3 regions of the Paenibacillus sp. ICGEB2008 genome follow, and region 3 is predicted to be linked to each of the others. Evidence: predicted binding sites of a transcription regulator. Region 3 holds the regulator's gene; each other region holds the start of a gene.
What was found. The regulator Rex, encoded in region 3, represses fermentation and respiration genes when NADH is low (regulators of the CRP and FNR family bind a similar motif). The targets are predictions, from matches to a motif close to TTGTGAAATATTTCACAA.
Positions count from the first base shown of each region.

Region 1 (4,980 bases), 150 kb from region 3:
TGAGGTGTAACTACACTTTCATTTGTTAATGTTTGTTCAATAACCGATTGTGAACTCGTGTTTGAGTTCATATTTTCTTTAGCATAGGTTAGTTGAGTAGGTACAAAACTTAAAGATAAAGTGAGAGCTGAGAGAGCAGTTAAACCTAGCAGCTTAGATTTTACCATGTTTCTTGTCTCCTTTTCTTTTATTATAATTTACAAATTCATAGTACAATAATTAGGTGAAAAAGTAAACATTTTTTTCCTTATTATTATATATATTGTTGTTTTATAATAAAAAATTCATAAAATATTGAAAATTTCAATAAAACAAGACTATTATGATTCTCTTCAGTTTCAGTAGCATAAATTTTATATTTATTTACTGTATATACTTCGACCGAAAGTTCGTGCTGTGAAATCTAAGTACATATTTTAGTAAATTTTCATTGTATCTATCAACGTTAATCAGGTACTGAAAATTACCTTTAAATACAAGAACTTAGATAACAATGAAACGTTTTTCTGAAAACTAAGAAGTGAGCAGAGCAAGAACAAGCCGATTCAAGTCGCAGCCTAAAAAAGTTTTTTATCTTAAATATTTCAAGACAAATTAAAACAGCGTGCACCGTTTAATACTGGTGCACGCTGTATACTCATTTTTTGCTTTGCAAAACTTACTACAACATTATGATGGATGACAAGCAGTATCCGTTCCTGCAGTCTCCAGACGACCCTCTTCAATGAGCCGGTAAGCACGTTGAACTTCTTCATCTGTAGGAGACGGAACTCCCTCCAGCGGATATGCCTTACCGAGCATTTCCCATTTGTAAACACCCATTTGATGGTAAGGTAAAATTTCGAATTTCTCGACTCCGTTCAACGTTCCAATGAACCGTCCCAAATTGAGTAGATCTTGCTCGTCGTCATGGATACCCGGTACAAATACGTGTCTAATCCACATTTTTCGCCCTTGCTCAGACAACCAGCGGGCCGTACTTAGCATACGATCGTTGGATTTGCCTGTAAGCTTAATATGCTTGTCGTTATCAATGTGTTTAATATCTAGTAGTACCAAATCCGTTACGTCCAGTAGATCATGGATACGACCTGCATCATTAAAGCCGTTACTGTCCAATGTCGTGTGCAAATTCCAGCGACGTTTCACTTCTTTGAACAACTCTGCTACAAAATGAGCTTGTAATGTCGGTTCTCCACCGGAAACTGTTAATCCGCCTCCCGAAGAACGGTAATAGGCTAAATATGGTTCAATCTCAGCCAATACTTCTTCTAACGTCATCGGATTACCTTCATTTAAGGCCCAAGTGTCCGGATTATGGCAATATTGACATTTCAACAAGCATCCTTGCATAAAGAGCACGAAGCGGATGCCGGGACCATCTACGGTCCCGAAGGTTTCCAATGAGTGTATGTGACCTTTCAACATGTTGCATCATCCTTCCCGCATCCGCTATGCGTGCGTCAGTGTATTATATGATACGTAAAACTTATTTACATTGTACCGTGGAAAGTACGGTTAATAACATCCAATTGTTGCTCACGAGTCAGCTTGATAAAGTTAACAGCATAACCGGAAACACGAATCGTAAGTTGTGGATAGTTTTCTGGGTGTTCCATTGCATCCAACAGTTGTTCACGAGCAAACACATTGACATTCAGATGATGTGCGTGGCTTCCAAAGTAGCCATCCATCATCGAAACAAGGTTTGTTTTGCGTGTTTCTTCTTCTTTACCCAGTGCTTTAGGCACGATGGAGAAGGTATTCGAGATACCATCTAAGCTGTGTTCATAAGGCAATTTGGCTACGGAACTCAGAGATGCCAGAGCGCCTTTTTTATCACGACCATGCATTGGGTTTGCACCTGGTGCGAACGGTTCGCCTGCTTTACGTCCATCAGGTGTTGTACCTGTTTTCTTACCGTATACCACGTTGGAAGTAATGGTCAGTACAGATTGAGTAGGAACCGCATTACGATAAGCTTTATGTTTGCGGATCATGCTCATGAAGCTTTCTACCAGTTCTACAGCGATAGTATCTACGCGGTCATCATTGTTACCGTAGCAAGGATATTCGCCTTCGATTTCAAAGTCAACAGCAATTCCTTTTTCGTTGCGAATTGGTTTAACTTTTGCATATTTAATGGCGCTCAAGGAGTCGGTAGCAACTGACAGACCCGCAATACCACAAGCCATGGTACGAAGAATATCACGGTCATGCAACGCCATTTCAATGCGTTCGTAGCTATATTTATCATGCATATAGTGAATAACATTCAAAGTGTTCATGTACAGTTTTGCCAGCCATTCCATCATAGGTTTGAAACGGCTTAACACTTCTTCGTAATCCAGCACTTCGCTTGTAATAGCTGGGAATTCAGGTCCTACTTGAACGCCGGATTTTTCATCCTTACCGCCGTTAATGGCATACAGTAGAGCTTTTGCCAAGTTGGCACGAGCGCCAAAGAATTGCATTTGTTTACCGATTCTCATAGCGGATACACAACAAGCAATACCATAATCATCGCCGTAGATTGGACGCATCAAATCGTCATTTTCATATTGAATGGAGCTAGTTTCAATAGAAACTTTTGCACAATATTTTTTAAAGCCCTCAGGCAGTTTTTCTGACCACAGTACAGTCAAGTTAGGTTCTGGAGCAGGTCCTAAGTTGTACAGTGTGTGCAAGAAGCGGAAGCTGTTTTTGGTAACACGAGTTTCTCCAGTGACAGACATACCACCAATGGATTCTGTTACCCAAGTTGGGTCACCACTGAACAGTTCGTTGTAGTCAGGTGTACGCAGGAACTTAACAATACGCAGTTTCATAACAAAATGATCGACCAGTTCCTGAGCTTGTTCTTCGTTCATCGCACCTTCCTCAAGGTCACGTTGAGTATAAATATCAAGGAATGAAGATACACGTCCCAAGGACATTGCTGCACCATTTTGTTCTTTAATCGCTGCAAGATATCCAAAATATACCCATTGGAAAGCTTCTTTTGCATTGTTAGCTGGTTTAGAAATATCAAAACCGTGCTCAGCAGCCATTTGTTTCAATTCATTCAAAGCACGAATTTGTTCAGAAATTTCTTCACGCAGACGGATTACGTCTTCTTCCATGGAATCAACTTCAAGGCTTTTCAATTGAAGTTTTTTATCTTGGATCAAGAAGTCTGCACCATACAGAGCTACGCGACGATAGTCACCGATTATACGACCACGACCGTATGCATCTGGCAGACCAGTAATGATCCCAGCTTTACGAGCTGCTCTCATTTCATCTGTATAAGCATCAAATACACCTTGGTTGTGTGTTTTACGGATATGAGTGAAAATGTCAACAATGCTTTGTGGCACTTCAAAACCATAGGCTTTACAAGCATCGATCATCATTCGAATTCCACCAAACGGCTGCAAAGAACGTTTGAATGGAGCATCTGTTTGTACGCCGACAACTTGTTCTTTGTCCTTGTCCAAATAGCCTGGTTTATGTGAAATAATGGTGGATGGCGTATTTACGTCTACATCAAGAACGCCGCCGTTTGCCAACTCTTTTTTAGTAAGATCAGATACAATTTCCCACAATGCAGTTGTATTGGCGGTAGGACCAACCAAAAATTCTTCATTGCCAACATAAGGTGAGATATTTGTTTCAATAAAATCGTTGACGTTAACTTCTTTAGTCCATTTTCCTTTTTTAAAACCTCTCCAGCCAGATTGTTGCTCTTGTAATTCTCTCTCAATCACCGACATGTAAATCCCTCCAAATTGTTTGGTCTTCCGGACTTGTGATTTTTTTCACGTTTAAACTATTTCTTGAGCCCGGCCTTTTCACCGATGCCTTACGCTCAGTGTCGGGACCTTTCTTACACTCTTATTGTAGAATAATGATAGAGTGTAGTATGTGACAAAAATCACAATATGAGTGATTTTTGTCACTTTATTTTCCCTAGCTTCACGCGTATACCTCTAGCCTTGCCGTTCACCTCCCTTCCCAAACCAAGAGGCCCTCTATATAGAGAGCCTGCATTGGTATTGTATAGGAAAATGCTTAGTTACAAGCCTCTTCATACTATTATATTATTGATCAAAGCGTCCGTAGAAGGCATTACGGTATACATCAGCCAATTCAGTAACCAGCGGCAGCTTTGGATTTGCAGTTGTACATTGATCCTCAAAAGCGCGGTCAGCCAAATAATCTACACGTGATTCAAAGTCTTTTGGATCGAAACCAAGTTGTTGGAACGATTCCTCGATACCGAGTGTTTTGTTCAACTTACGGATCGCGTCAATTAAGCTGTTAACCCCTTCTTCAGTGGTACGTGCAGGCAGTCCCAGTATGCGTGCGATTTCTGCATAGCGCTCATCTGCAACAAAGTGCGAATATTTAGGGAATGATGCAAATTTTGTCGGTTTTTTCGCATTGTAGCGAATAACGTGCGGCAGCAAGATAGCATTCGTGCGGCCATGCGCTGTATGGTATTGTCCGCCCCATTTATGTGCAAGACTATGGTTAATACCTAAGAATGCATTAGCAAACGCCATACCTGCAAGTGTAGAAGCATTATGCATTTTTTCGCGAGCCAGCTTATCAGCAGTCAGAGCCGATTGCTCCAGGTATTGGAATACCAGTTGAATAGCTTTAATTGCCAGACCATCTGTGTAATCATTGGCCATTACAGACACATAAGCCTCGATAGCATGGGTCAGAACGTCCATACCTGTATCGGCTACAGCAGTTTTAGGCAGCGAATATACAAACACAGGGTCAATAATTGCCACATCAGGAGTCAACTCATAGTCAGCCAGCGGGTACTTCGTGTTGCCCAGGTTTTTGTCCGTAATAACTGCAAACGATGTAACTTCCGAACCTGTACCCGAAGTTGTAGGGATAGCCACAAATTGTGCTTTTTGACCCAGACGTGGGTACTTGTAAATCCGTTTACGGATATCCATGAATTTTTGTTTTAAGTTATTG
Region 1 is NZ_AMQU01000016.1:58,925-63,904, reverse strand. Features, by position in the region: gene C400_RS0115110 (hypothetical protein) at 1-167, opposite strand, end outside; gene pflA (pyruvate formate-lyase-activating protein) at 670-1,428, opposite strand; gene pflB (formate C-acetyltransferase) at 1,494-3,755, opposite strand; gene adhE (bifunctional acetaldehyde-CoA/alcohol dehydrogenase) at 4,083-4,980, opposite strand, start outside.
Region 1: pflB (formate C-acetyltransferase) is a predicted target of Rex. The motif match lies at 3,789-3,806, and genes of this name have one in related genera.

Region 2 (4,980 bases), 160 kb from region 3:
TCGAATTTTTTTCAAAATAGATTTTGGAAGGTACTTTGAACCATTGCATATTCACCGTCCGTTTCGCCACCCTTTTCACATTAATCAAGTTAACTGCAGATACGTTCGACGAAGTCGAGTTACGACCGTACGAACCGCAACCAAGTGTCAACGAAGGAAGGTTGGTGTTGTAAATATCACCGATTGCGCCATGTGTGGAAGGTGCATTTACAATGATACGTCCTGTTTGCAAACGGTCTGCGAAGCGAGCAATAACATCCTCATCTTGCGAATGGATTGCTGACGAGTGACCCATACCGCCGAACTCTACGACTTCAGCAGCACGTTGGATACCTTGCTCTGCATTTTTTACTTTGTAGCAAGCCAATACCGGACTCAATTTTTCCGCAGATAATGGGAATTTGGTTCCTACTCCTTCAATTTCAGCGACCAAAATTTTGGTTCCTGCCGGTACTGTAATACCGCTCATTTCAGCAATTTTTACAGCAGACTGGCCGACAATGGCCGGGTTCACTGCACATTTTTCTACATTCATAGCTCCTTGAGTGAGCTTAGCTGCCTCTTCTTTATTTACAAAGTAGCAACCATTAGCAATCATTAATTTCTTCACTTGCTCGAAGATAGGCTCTTCAATAATTACAGCTTGTTCCGAAGCACAAATCATACCGTTATCAAAAGATTTAGAAAGGATAAGGTCGTTCACGGCCTGTTTGATATCGGCTGTTTTCTCAATAAAGCAAGGTACGTTACCAGGACCTACGCCAAGTGCAGGTTTACCACAGCTATAAGCTGCCTTAACCATGCCTGATCCACCAGTTGCCAAAATCAACGCTACATCAGAGTGGTTCATCAGTACATTTGTTTTATCCATCGAAGGTGCTTCAATCCATTGAATACAATCCGCTGGAGCACCATGTTTAACAGCTGCTTCAAGCAAGACGCGGGCTGCTTCCGCACTACACGATTGAGCAGATGGATGGAAGCCGAAAATGATTGGGTTACGTGTTTTAATGGCAATTAACGCTTTGAACATCGTAGTCGAAGTTGGGTTTGTTACTGGAGTAATCCCCATGATAATACCGACTGGTTCAGCTATCTTTTGAAAACTATCAAAGTCATTGTCTTCAATGACACCGACGGTTTTCTCATTTTTGATGCTATGGTAGACATATTCTGTTGCAAACATGTTTTTGGTGATTTTGTCCTCGTACACACCACGTCCTGTTTCTTCAACAGCCAACTTCGCGAGGTGCATGTGCTTATCCATCCCTGCGAGTGCCATAGCTTGTACGATTTCGTCAATCTGTTCCTGATTCATACTCATGAAAGCTTGCTGTGCCCGGTTCGCCCGGTCAATCAGCGTTTGAATATACTGCTCTGCGCTTTGCTCTTTTTGGATAACCTCGTTTTTAACAGCCATTTCCCTCATCCTCCTGTTATCTCGTGTACTATCTCTTGTTCACGCACTGATCGTAACACAGCTTTCTAAGATATTTTGTGATTTTTTTCACAATCTATTTAAAATTTTATTTTATGAAGTGAATTAAATCACAAAGTTTGGAATTCTGCCACTTTTACCCCCTCATCTTGCCCCAAAAACGCATTGCACAGGTATATAATGAATTTGAATTGATCAAGTTGCAGATAAAATAACATAGGATACAAAGGGGAAATGGACGATGAGAAACCCTACAAATGTAATGGAAGCCCGCGGCAACACCTGTTGCTTCTCGGAGGCCAGCTTCAACCGGCTGCAAGTGATGATGAAAGATCGAGTCATGCCAGAAAGTTCGCATCTGTTCTGGGAAGGAGATACAGCGGATAAGCTGTTTTATATTAAGCGCGGACGCGTAAAAGTGACCAAAACAACGGATGAGGGTAAGGAACTTATTCTATATATGTATCAAAGCGGCGATCTTGTTGGTCAAGCTGATCCTTTCTTCGGCACTAAGCATTCCTTTTCTGCTGAGGTTCTGGAGGACAGTGATATTGGCGTAATCGATCATACAGATTTGGAGTTGCTTATTTGTCAGCATTGTGATTTTGCGATTGACTTTATGAAATGGATGGGATCGCATCACCGCATTACCCAGACCAAGTTCCGCGATTTGATGATGTACGGCAAGCCTGGCGCTCTATGTTCCACACTCATCCGACTATGCAACACCTATGGTGAGCCTCACGGCGACTATATTCTGATTCATAAAAAGATTACTCATACTGACTTATCAAATATGATCGGTGCTACCCGGGAAAGTGTAAATCGGATGCTCAGTGATCTGCGTAAGAAAAATGCAGTCGAATACGATAATGGTATGATTGTTGTCAAGGATTTGGAAATGCTGCAAGGTGTATGTCATTGTGAATTGTGCCCACGTGAGATTTGCCGGATATAATAAATTTTTTTTAATGTAAAAGGGAGTGCTGTAAGCCATTATTAGCTTATAACACTCCCTAATTTTATTCCACTCCCCATTTTTTAGAGAACGGACGGGACAGTAACAAAGCACATAACTCGACCTTCTTCTGCCTACCCACTTTAAAACTGCAAACATAGATAACTTAAATTTCCCATCTCATAGCTTCTATGGATGACCTTAGCTTTGTTTGCAGGGTCGCCACTACCCATTGCAATAAACAACGGTACAAAGTGTTCTGCTCTAGGTACAGCCTGACGAGCATACGGCGCTTCGCTTTCATAGTGATCTAAAGCTTCTATATCTCCGCTTTGCACTTTTTCGATAATCCAGTCATCAAAATCAATTGCCCAACGTTCCGTTTTCGTTTCTCCCCATTTGACAATACGCAGATTATGGACAGTCACGCCACTGCCAATGACCAGAATATCTTGTTCTCCCAACTCACGCAGCACTTCACCAATGGCAAATTGTACTTTGGGCGAGAGGTACGGATTTACGGAAATCTGAACTACCGGAATGTCTGCCTCAGGATACATACGATGCAACAATGTCCAGGAACCATGATCCAGTCCTCTCACATGATCAGTTTGTACCTCGATGCCGTTTTGTTCATATAACTTTTTCAACTTATTAGCTAGTTCAACAGAACCATGTGCTGGATATTTCACTTCGTACAGTTCCGGTGGGAAACCTCCAAAATCATAAATTGTATCGTATATGTCATCCATTGAACTAAGCGTTAACATTTGTGTCTCCCAGTGAGCTGTAAAGATAACAATCGCCTTAGGGTGAACGCTTTTCCCCAACTGCTCTAAAAATGCAGTATAGTCCGTCTGTTCAATAGCAAGCATAGGTGATCCGTGGGCTAAAAATAAAGATGGTATCATTAAAATCTCCTTATCGCATACAGTTTATTTTATTCATATAGTAACTTTATGTAAGTTATACTACATAAGTAATAGAGTAATGTCAATCTCGATGCCAGCATATACTCAAAGATCAGCAATTTCTTTAAATAAAGATTGATATAGGTATAAAGTCATAGTAATATGTAACTAATAAATTTTAAAATACTACTATATTCCGATACAAAGGACTGGTTTCTATGGAGATACATACTTCGAATTGCCCAAAATGCGGTTCCATTTTCCGTCAAAATCTTAGAAACCTGTGTAGCACTTGTATTCAAGAAGAAAATATATTCTTTGACCGCTGTTCTAACTATCTATGGAGGCATCCTTCTACTCATACCCGCCAACTCAGTGATGTGACTGGCACACCTATGGATTTGCTCACAGATTGGGTAAGAGCAGGCAAATTTCCCTCCACATACAGTCAGCTTGATTATCCTTGCGAGTCTTGCCGTTCTCCCATTTATGCAGGAAGACTTTGCCACTCGTGCTTAGGCACATTTCGTACAGCCGCACTGGATATTCAATCCCGTGTCCCCCGCCGTACAACAGCCGGAGTATTCTCAGTAGCAGGCCGTGCTAAAAGCTATTAAGCCGTACTGCCTATCACAAAATAAAAAAACAGCCTTTTTCCTAGGAAAAGGCTGTTTTGCTATGAAAAACACTTAATGAGTTTGGTGATCATCTAATCCATTCCTCAGCCCAAAATTGAATCTGCTCCATAACTGGCTGAAGTGCACGACCTTTGGTGGTTAGCTCATATTCAATGCGGACAGGAGTTTCCGGATATACATGGCGTGTAAGAATCCCTTCATTTTCCAGATCCTTCATCCGCTCTGATAACATTTTGTCACTCATTGTGGGAATCAGATTGGAAATATCCTTAAACCGCTTGGGACCGCTCATCATGGATTGAATAATCAATCCATTCCAGCGCTTACCCAGACATGAAAAGGCGGTTTCAAAACGCGGACACATTTTTGTAAATTGCGGTTGACTCTCCAAATTTTTCACCTTCTTTTGCATTTCGGTTTGATAAAGCTTTCCTTTTGTTAGTATATATCATTTTAGCATACTTTATCCCGAAAGAAAACACTTTCTTAAATTTAATTACCTGTGATGATAAAGTTGCCATGACCAAAACTGATTATACAACAAACCAATGCGGCAGGTATATGTCTAATTCGTTAAATACAAAAAGGCGGAATCCCAGAGGTTCCGCCTGTAAATCTGTTCTTTATAGAATTTATCATAATGTGATAATTGTAACTATACCAACACTCCACCAAGAGGCCTTACTGGTTCATTCCTACCATATATTGGTTTTTTATTACTTGTCGGAGAAGCCCAACGGATGCTGTTAGCAATGACCTTCAAAATATCAGGTTGGTAATAAGTTGGATAGGTTTCATGCCCTGGTCTGAAATAAAATATTTTACCACTGCCTCGATGGAAGGTGCATCCAGTTCTAAATACTTCGCCGCCTTCAAAGTTACTGATAAAGACCAGTTCATCCGGCGCAGGAATATCAAAGAACTCTCCATACATCTCTTCATGCTCTAAGAGAATTTTGGCGTCTATCCCTTCTGCAATGGGATGTGACGGATTTACTGACCAAATAATCTCCTGCTCTCCTGCAACTCTCCATT
Region 2 is NZ_AMQU01000016.1:53,650-58,629, reverse strand. Features, by position in the region: gene adhE (bifunctional acetaldehyde-CoA/alcohol dehydrogenase) at 1-1,420, opposite strand, end outside; gene C400_RS0115090 (Crp/Fnr family transcriptional regulator) at 1,680-2,396, shown strand; gene C400_RS0115085 (dioxygenase family protein) at 2,540-3,307, opposite strand; gene C400_RS0115080 (winged helix-turn-helix transcriptional regulator) at 4,013-4,357, opposite strand; gene C400_RS0115075 (ThuA domain-containing protein) at 4,601-4,980, opposite strand, start outside.
Region 2: adhE (bifunctional acetaldehyde-CoA/alcohol dehydrogenase) is a predicted target of Rex. The motif match lies at 1,496-1,513, and genes of this name have one in related genera.

Region 3 (4,980 bases):
CTCCATCTGAGAAACGGTAAAAGGTATAGTTGTGATGGCTTTCATCATCGTAAAACAGTTGCCATACATATTCGCCATTGAACACACTCGGTTGGAGCCTTACAATTTTTGCATTTGGAAGTTGCTGCTGAATTATTGCTGTCATTTTTTGCTCGTCGACTCCGTTTTTCATCAGCTCGGTATGAACACCACTTGGATCTGCGGCAGGTATGTTAGGTTGCCCCTCCATTTTTTGAAAAGGAACCCACACCATTATATTTTCATTCTGTGCGTTTTTTCCTTGAACTACCCAATATATCTGATCCCACACAGACTTCCATGTCTGAGTCGTGCTAACCAGACCACCTGATTGCTTGGCCTTCATGATAGCGGCATTTTTCTCAGCCACCTGGTCTTGAGTAACATACGAATAATACCAGAAAATGCTGACCAGGATCAGTATTACGGCCAAAATGGCGACCGCTATCCATTTCTTCTTATTTTTCAAACCTGTGCTTCCTCTCTAAGGGGATGTGACACCTAAATTAGCGCGACAGCAGCCCTTCAAAGGCGGCTTGTGCCTCATGTTTGATACGTTCCTCGTCCATCGTCAGGCATTCGCCATTTTTCACAATCTGACGGCCGTCTACCCACACATGAGCCACGTCTTTGGCACTTGCAGAGTATACGGCATGCGAAATAAGATCTGTACGCGGCAAGAAATGGGCCTGATCCAGATCTAGCGCGATAAAGTCAGCCTTATTGCCTGCCGCCAGCGCTCCTACCTCTTTTAAACCAATCGACTTTGCACCATACTCTGTTGCCAGACGTAGTGCTTCATTTGCAGGAACTGCCGTTGGGTCGCCAGATACTCCCTTGTGAATGAGTGCCGCCAGACGCATTTCCTCGAACATATCCAAGTTATTATTGCTGGCAGGACCATCTGTTCCAAGTGAAACAGTAACTCCTGCACGCAGCAATTCAGGCACTCTAGCTACACCACTTGCCAGCTTCAAGTTGCTGCCTGGATTATGCGATACCGCCACACCCCGTTCCGCCAATAAAGCTATTTCTTCGTCGTTCAAGTGAACGCCGTGGGCAACAAGTGAAGGACGGGAGAAAAAGCCAAGCTTATCTAAGTGTGCAACTGGACGCAAGCCGTAGTCGCGTACGTTTTGTTCAACTTCGGCGATCGTCTCGGACATGTGCGTATGCAATGGTAAATCGAGATCATGTGCTGCTTGAACAAATTTCTCAATAAACGCAGGCGGGCATGTGTATGGGGCATGAGGAGACATCATTGTTGTGATACGTCCGTCTGCTTTTCCATGCCAGTTACGCGCAAAAGTCACGGCCTCAGCTAGCTTAATCCGCTGTTCTTCTTCTGAACAGAGTCCAATGGCTCCACGCATCAAGCTTGCACGAATGCCCGACTCTTCAGCTACACGAGCCACCTCATCCATATGATCGTACATATCCAGGAAAGTCGTGGTTCCACCTTTCAGCATTTCCAGCACTGACAAAGAAGTTCCCCAGTACACATCCGTAGATGTAAACTTGGCTTCCATAGGCCACATTTTTTCCTGAAGCCACACTTGAAGTGCCAAATCATCTCCATACCCTCGCAGCAGAGACATCGCCGCATGACCATGAGTATTGATCAGACCAGGTAAAAACAATAACCCCTTGCCGTCGATTGCTTCTGTCTCTTCCTCACCCGCAGGCAAAGTCTCGCCAATGTAAGTAATACGGCTATCCTCCACAATCATAAAACCATGGATTACCCCAGCCTCGGGTCCATTCACGGCAAACGAGCCGTTTTTAATCATCCATTTATTCACTGTCATATTGTGCTTCTTCCTTTCCGTCCTCCAGATAATAAGCGAGGCTAAGCAAATCAGTTGTAAAGTCTGTGGCATGTATCCGAATGTTAGCCGGTGCCTTAAGAATGATAGGTGCAAAGTTCAAAATCGCTCCAATTCCACTCTCAATCAGCCTATCAGCTACGTGCTGTGCCTCAAAATCAGGTACAGTAATAATCCCGATTCGTATATTTTTTTCTTTCACAGTCGCTTCCAGTTCATCCATCGGCTGTACGACCAAAGTATTGATTCTGGTCCCAACCTTATCCGGGAACGCATCAAAAACCGCCACAATCTTCATATTGTCTTTTAAATAAGCATTATAGTTCGATAGGGCTTGACCCAGATTACCCGCTCCGACCAATACTACATTAATTTGCTGGTCGATTTTCAGGATATGGCGTATTTTCTCAATTAGATAAGAAACATCGTAACCGATGCCCTTCCGACCAAAATCGCCAAAATAGGCAAGATCTTTACGAATTTGGGCCGGATTCAAATCTAACCTCTGTCCCAGCTCTTGAGAAGAGACCGTAGCCACCTCCCGTTTGTGCAGTGCATTCAGATAACGTAAATATACGGGTAATCTCCGTACGACAGCCTCTGAAATTTTATCTGATTTCATACTTGCTCCCCCTAATTGTAACGGACTTTAGGTGTCCGTCCGTTGTGCCTCTGTCTCCGGGGCGGATTGGAGCCATTCGGCGATGCGGGGCACCATTTGCTCCGATGGCATATGCTCCATTTTTGGTCCCGGTAACGAGTACAAAAAGTGCTTTCCGTAATAGGATTCGATCACACGCGTATCGTAAACGATAACGACTCCGTGGTCGCTCGCTGTACGTACCAATCGCCCAAATCCCTGTTTGAAGCGAATAACTGCTTGTGGTACAGACAGCTTCATAAATGGATTCTTCTTCTGCTGCTGGAGCAGCTCGCTTTTTGCCTCCAGTAACGGGTGATTGGGCGGTTGAAACGGCAAGCGAACGATGGCCAGACAAGTCAAAGCCTTCCCTGGAATATCGACGCCTTCCCAGAAGCTGCTGGTTCCCAGCAATACAGAAGCCTTGGCTTCCTGAAAACGACGGGTTAGCTTGCTCCGACTCCCACTGTCTACACCTTGTCCTAACACGGTAATATCGCTGGATGCTAACGCCTCTTTGAGTGGCTCATACACTTGCCGGAGCATCCGATAGGAAGTAAACAGAACGAGCATTCTCCCCCGCGTCGCTTGGGCAGTCGCTCCTAGAGAGCTAACAAGCATCTCTACAAAATGTGCATCCCCTACACTGCCCTTCACACTCGGAAAGTCTCGCGGAATGACTAGCAACACCTGATCCCTGTAATTAAAAGGTGATGGGAGCTGTGACGTCATTAATCGTCCTTGATCCGCGGCCTCCTGCAAGCCGAGTTGATCGGTCATGTACTGAAACGACTTATCTACCGATAAAGTAGCAGATGTCAGGATAATACTTCTTTTTTTTGTCAAAAAACATTTCTTTCAACTGGCGGCTCACATCGACGGGCACTGCATAAAATTGCAATGATTTACTACGGAATTGCCCACTCGCTTCGAGCCAATATACGGTTGTTTCATCATCGAGTCGTATAAAGAAGCGTAAATTTTCCCTAATCCCCGCCAAATCCTTAAGCAGACCCGTGATATCTGTAATGAGACTATCCGCCGCATAATCGTCGTGTTCTTCCTTGACATCCAGCATCAGCTTGTCGCCCTTGCGCAAAATTTCACTCAACGTTACATAAAGCTGATTTTCCAACGCCGCCGCTTGATCCCACTTTGCAGGCTTGGCCGACGGTTTGAGACGCGAAGAAAATTGTCCTGTTTCACCCGGTGTGGCATCAGACCGCTCTGGCAACATGCCAAACAGCTTATCGCTTAGCAGATCCCAAGTTTCCTTAACCTCTAACACGAGTGGGTACAGCTGATCAATGGTCGAGGCCCATTCCGTCGACTTCTCATGCCCAGACTTTGCCAACTGCTGACGTAGCGAAGGCAATTGTCCGTTCTTACTGTCCTTGAACAATCGAGTCAGCGTATGCACGAGTGTGAAATATTTCATATGCATGCCCAGGTGCTTACCGGCTACTTCCTCTAGATGATGTGCTTCATCAATTACCAGATGTTCATAGCTGGGCAATAGCTGGTGACTTGCTTTGACGTCGGTGAACAGCTTGGAGTGATTCGTTATAACCACATCCGCTGTTCCTGCTTCATGACGTGCACGATGATAGTAGCATTTGCGGAACCATGGGCAAGAACGACCAAGACAGGACTCGGAATCACTAGCTACTGTTTCCCAAAAATCCCCTCCACGGTTGCTCAGGTTCAGTTCCTCATCATCACCGGTTTCTGTCAGAGTCAGCCAGACAATCATTTGAGCCGCTGTAATCAAGTCTTCCTTTGGTGTCGCGAAGTCTCTTCTGTTTATTTTATGTTCAAACTTACGCAGACACAAATAATGCCCCCGACCCTTAAAAATGGCAGCCCGGAACGGGAACGGAATCACTTTTGTCAGCATCGGAATATCACGCTCTCGCAATTGCTCCTGCAGATTAATGGTATGCGTGCTTACTGTGACCCTCTGCCCATATTTTACACTGTGATACAGTGACGGAAGCAAATAGCCTAGGGACTTCCCTGTTCCTGTACCCGCCTCGATCAACAAATGCTTATCTTGACTCAGGGCTTGATTTACACCCTCAATCATTTGTGTTTGCGCCTCGCGCTCCTCATATTGGCTCAAGGATGAACGCAAATTGTCCCGCACATCATCCATATACTCCTCAAAGGAAACGCCTGAGAGTGGATTAGGATCATCTTCTCTACGTGGAGTAGCCAATTCGGTCCAATCTTCCACTTTAAGCGCAAGCTGACGAAAAAACTGATGTTTCTCCAAATCCTGAATAGGGTCTAGCTCTTTCTCTTCTCGTATGCCGTCAAGAAACCAACCCAGGTCACTGTCTTCCTCTGCGAACAAATCGCTGAGCCGCTGTATCGTTATCAGAGGTAATGCCTGAAGCTCACCCAGACACTTTAAAAACACCTCAGCCGTAGCCAACGCGTCGCTGTCTGCTTGATGAGGGCGGTCATGCGCCAGCCCAAACTCTGAGGAAACAA
Region 3 is NZ_AMQU01000016.1:213,121-218,100, reverse strand. Features, by position in the region: gene C400_RS0115940 (cell wall elongation regulator TseB-like domain-containing protein) at 1-487, opposite strand, end outside; gene C400_RS0115935 (amidohydrolase) at 525-1,826, opposite strand; gene C400_RS0115930 (redox-sensing transcriptional repressor Rex) at 1,813-2,466, opposite strand; partial or broken gene dinG (ATP-dependent DNA helicase DinG) at 2,494-4,980, opposite strand, start outside.